Regions from separate parts of the Paenibacillus sp. PDC88 genome, predicted to be linked through region 2. Evidence: riboswitches for the same ligand, from Rfam matches in the RefSeq annotation. Region 2 holds a riboswitch; the other holds the start of a gene.
What was found. Region 2 has a riboswitch for thiamine pyrophosphate ahead of thiC (phosphomethylpyrimidine synthase ThiC). Riboswitches for the same ligand answer to the same signal wherever they lie in the genome.
Positions count from the first base shown of each region.

Region 1: another riboswitch for thiamine pyrophosphate. It lies ahead of thiM (hydroxyethylthiazole kinase); the one in region 2 lies ahead of thiC (phosphomethylpyrimidine synthase ThiC).

Region 1 is NZ_FNNT01000004.1:89,659-91,861, reverse strand. Features, by position in the region: gene thiD (bifunctional hydroxymethylpyrimidine kinase/phosphomethylpyrimidine kinase) at 1-88, opposite strand, end outside; gene thiM (hydroxyethylthiazole kinase) at 92-934, opposite strand; TPP riboswitch at 1,032-1,142, opposite strand; gene BLW49_RS13740 (endonuclease MutS2) at 1,726-2,203, shown strand, end outside.
Region 2 is NZ_FNNT01000005.1:39,181-41,383, reverse strand. Features, by position in the region: gene BLW49_RS16105 (IclR family transcriptional regulator) at 1-731, shown strand, start outside; TPP riboswitch at 848-958, shown strand; gene thiC (phosphomethylpyrimidine synthase ThiC) at 1,185-2,203, shown strand, end outside.

The sequences.
Region 1 (2,203 bases), on a different contig from region 2:
GCTCCTGAAAGGTTTTGATATCGGCTTGAATTCCAGCACCGCCTCCGCTGTCTGAGCCTGCAATGGTAAGCGCCTTAGGTATATTCATCGACTATGCCTCCTCCTGAATAAACAGCTCGTTCATGTCGGTAAGTTCAACATACTTCTCAAATACAGACGGCTCAAGCTTGGACAGCTCATCCAAGAATGCAATCTGGAAGCTGCCGGCCCCCTTCTGCTCGGTCTTCTGCCCCGCGAGGCTTGCCGCCGCTCCATAAAACCCAAGACCTGCGGCCCCTGCTTCCAATACCGAGTCATGAACGGCAAGAAAGGCACCGATGACCGAGGTTAAGAGACAGCCTGTCCCTGTGACACGTGTAAGTAAAGGATGGCCGGATTTAATAATAAATCCTGTATCTCCATTCGTAATGACGTCTTCTGGACCAGATACGACGACGGTTGTTCCGAGTGTTCGGGCTGCACGCACCGCCATTTGTGCTCGATCTATGACCTCAGATTGACCCGCGTCTACACCTTTTACGGTCATCCCTTCCCCGATTAAATGGCTGATTTCTCCTGCATTGCCTCTAATGAGCGCGATCTCTACTTCCCGAAGAAGCCGAAGTGCCGCATCTGTCCGATAAGGTGTAGCTCCCGCTCCGACCGGATCCAAGAGAACAGGTACACCGTATACATTTGCCGCCTTGCCTGCTGCAATCATCGTATGGACTAGGTCTGTGGTAAGTGTCCCGATATTGAGCACCAGTGCACGGGCATGCTGAACCATATCAGCCACTTCCTCCTCCGCATAGGCCATGACCGGGGAAGCGCCAAGAGCTAGCAAGCCGTTCGCCGTAAAATTCGTAACGACCGTATTCGTTATGTTATGGATCAAGGGTTGTTCTTCGTGGATACGAGTGATAAGAGATGATAGTTCAAGTTCAACATTAGACATTGGGATCGAGTCCTTTCTTTTTGGAAGGTACACAGGAGCCGATCTTGGAACTGAGAGGGGTGTCGCAAAACTAAAAAAACGCATGCGAAAGCATGCGTCATCGTCATGTTCGCTCCCTACGCTGGCATTATCCATGGCAGGTTCAACCGGTCAACAACAGATTAGTTGTACTCTCAGCTTGCTTCCGCAGGCTCCCGTATCTATATAATTATTAAAATTGCTCGTGCCTCTTCATTGTATAGTACATCTTCCCAACATTCAATTTGTTGACTTTCGCTGCCCTGTAGCATATGATACAAAGTAACTCATCCAAAAAGGAGAGATTTTTGATGTCGGTGATCGTTCTTAACTAATCAAATTTCATACAGAGGCTTGATCTATTGCTTCATCGCCTGAAATTGCGATGTTTATTTTTTAATGCGCATTTACATGTGTACGCTATAGATGCCTCATGAAATCAGTTAAGAACAGCGGATAACTAAACTCTCTATGAACATGAGTGATGTACAATTGACTTGTGAACTCATCCGCGCTGTTTTTGCAGCGCGGTTTTTTTGTACCCGTAAAACCATCGATTTACAGAGATCTATGCTCTGTAGTCAACAAATTATGGATGGCGGGGCACCATTCACAGGTTGATATTTATGGCTTGGCAGCATCCTTTGCCGATCCATAAGCTAACTCATGCATACAGACGTAAGAACGAACCCTACTGTTCGCTTCTTGCGTCTTTTTTTGTTTTATCCGCTTCAACGTCATTCATTAATACAAAAAAAAAGGAGCAATAACCCATGAATCATCAAAGCATGCAAAGACTCGAATACAGTACTGTCAAAGAACAACTGCGATCTTACGCGGTATCCTACCTTGGAGAACGGCAGATCGATTCACTGACTCCCATGACCCGTCTAACCCAGATTCGTCAGGCACTGGCTGAAACAGAGGAAGCACTGGGATTGATCCGGCACGGAGCAAGCGTCCCACTTCCTTCATTGTCAGGAATCGAAAATATTATGAATCTGCTGGGCACAGGCTATCTATTTACGGAACAGGATTTCATGCATCTCCTGCAATTTCTGCGAAGCTGCACCCAGCTTATGAAGTACATGCAGTCTAAGAGAGAGATTGCCCCGAATATAAGTGCCTATGCAGGCTCTATGTACACCCTGGATTCCCTCCGTGAAGAGGTGGAACGCTGTATTTACTTAGGCCGGATTACCGATCATGCCAGCAAAGAACTGCTCAAGACGAGAAAACAGGCTCAGGTCA
Region 2 (2,203 bases):
AATTAACGGTTCGAGCGGTCGAGAGGGCATTGGATATTTTGTTATGCTTTACAGAGCAATCAGATCTGGGTCTTACAGAAATTTCGGGTAAGATCGGTTTACATAAAAGTACCGTTCATCGTTTAATGACAACACTGGAGGACAGGGGGTTTGTTGTGCGCAATCCTTCAACGGAGAAGTATAGGCTTGGTATTCGCATATGGGAGCTTGCGGCACATATGTCCCAGAGTGATGACCCGGCGATTCTACTGCTGCCTGCGATGGAGCGCCTTCGTGATCGCTTGGGAGAGACCGTTAGCTTGTATTTGAAGGACGGCAATGAGCGGATACGCGTTCAGGCCGTACAGAGCAATCAAGCGATCCGAAGGGTAGCACCTGTTGGTGTAAGGCTGCCCTTGTCCGTTGGTGCATCAAGCAAAGTGTTGGTTGCGTTTGCAGCAAGAGAAGAGCAGGAGCAGCTGATACGCAATTTTGATATCCCCTTGTCCGTTGATCAAGATATTTATATGAGTCAGCTGCAAGAGATCCGAGAATTGGGATATGCAACGAGCTATGAAGAGAGAGAGCCTGGAGCAGCAGCGGTATCAGCGCCGATCTTTGATCGCAAGGGTAAGGTGGCAGCGGCACTGTCATTATCCGGACCCGTCAGCAGGCTGTCGGAAGAGACACTTCGGGAATATGCGCCTATTGTTATGGAGACGGCGGCACAAATGGGTTTCATGCTGAGGTAATTCTCTCGGATTGGATGGAAAATAAAGGTTGAAAATATGCTCTGAATGAGATAATCTTGTATGGACCTTGATGCAGACGAAGGATGAGGTCAATCCATTTCTTTTAAACAACAATAACAATTTACTAGGGGAGCCCGAAATGCCGGGCTGAGATGGCACTGCAAGGTGCCGGACTCTTTGGACCTGATCTGGATCATACCAGCGTAGGGAAGTAATTGGCGATATAATGTGGATAGGATCCGTTGTATGCGGTGATGGCTCTGTTAGTGGTCTATGCAGATCTATTAGCCTGTACACCAAGATCTTATTTGGATTAGAGCTGATTCCCCTGTGGGAATGGGCTCTTTTTTTGTTGCCGCAGCTTCTATATAACTGGCTATCGTTTGTGAAGCTTCTGTCTTTCAAACGCAGCTCAGGAGAGGGCTACCCAACTCGACAAAGGAGGAAGCACATATGAATCATTCGAACAAAGGATTGAACACAGAGACATCGGCTATAAGAGGAGAACAATTAAAGATCGAATCTGGAAGGCTACAGCCATTCCCCGCCAGCAAGAGGGTATATATCCAAGGATCAAGGCCGGACATTGCCGTACCCGAACGTGAAATTGAGCTCCATCCCACCAGCACACCCCAAGGAGTAGAGCAGAATGAGCCATTTCGGGTTTACGATACGAGTGGACCCATGGGTGACATGAATACTGAAGTTGATATTCGTCAAGGCCTTCCACTCTTGCGTCAGAATTGGATCCTTGAGCGTGAAGATGTTGAGTTTTATGAAGGAAGAGAAATACGGCCAGAGGATAATGGGATTCGATCGGACAGAAGTGCCCAGCAGGAGGTAGAGGTGTTCCCGGGCGTCAGAAGACAGCCGCTCAGAGCCAAGTCAGGGCGATGTGTAACTCAGATGCATTATGCCAGAAAAGGGATCGTGACGCCTGAAATGGAGTTTGCAGCGATCCGCGAGGGGCTTGATCCGGAGCTTGTAAGGAGTGAGATTGCAAGAGGAAGGGCAATCCTGCCTGCAAATATTAATCATCCGGAAAGTGAGCCGATGCTGATCGGAAGCCGATTCCATGTTAAGATCAATGCGAATATCGGAAACTCTGCTGTTTCCTCTTCGATTGAGGAGGAGGTAGAGAAGATGAGCTGGGCTGTGCACTGGGGAGCGGATACAGTCATGGACCTCTCGACGGGCCGCCATATTCATACGACTAGAGAATGGATTATCCGCAATTCTCCTGTACCCATTGGGACAGTTCCACTCTATCAAGCGTTGGAGAAGGTGAACGGGGAGGCAGAGAAGCTCTCCTGGGAAATATACCGAGATACGCTGATCGAGCAGGCGGAGCAGGGTGTTGATTATTTTACGATTCATGCAGGCGTTCTTCTAAGATATATTCCAATGACAGCAGAGCGGATGACTGGAATTGTGTCACGGGGCGGTTCCATCATGGCAGCTTGGTGTCTGGC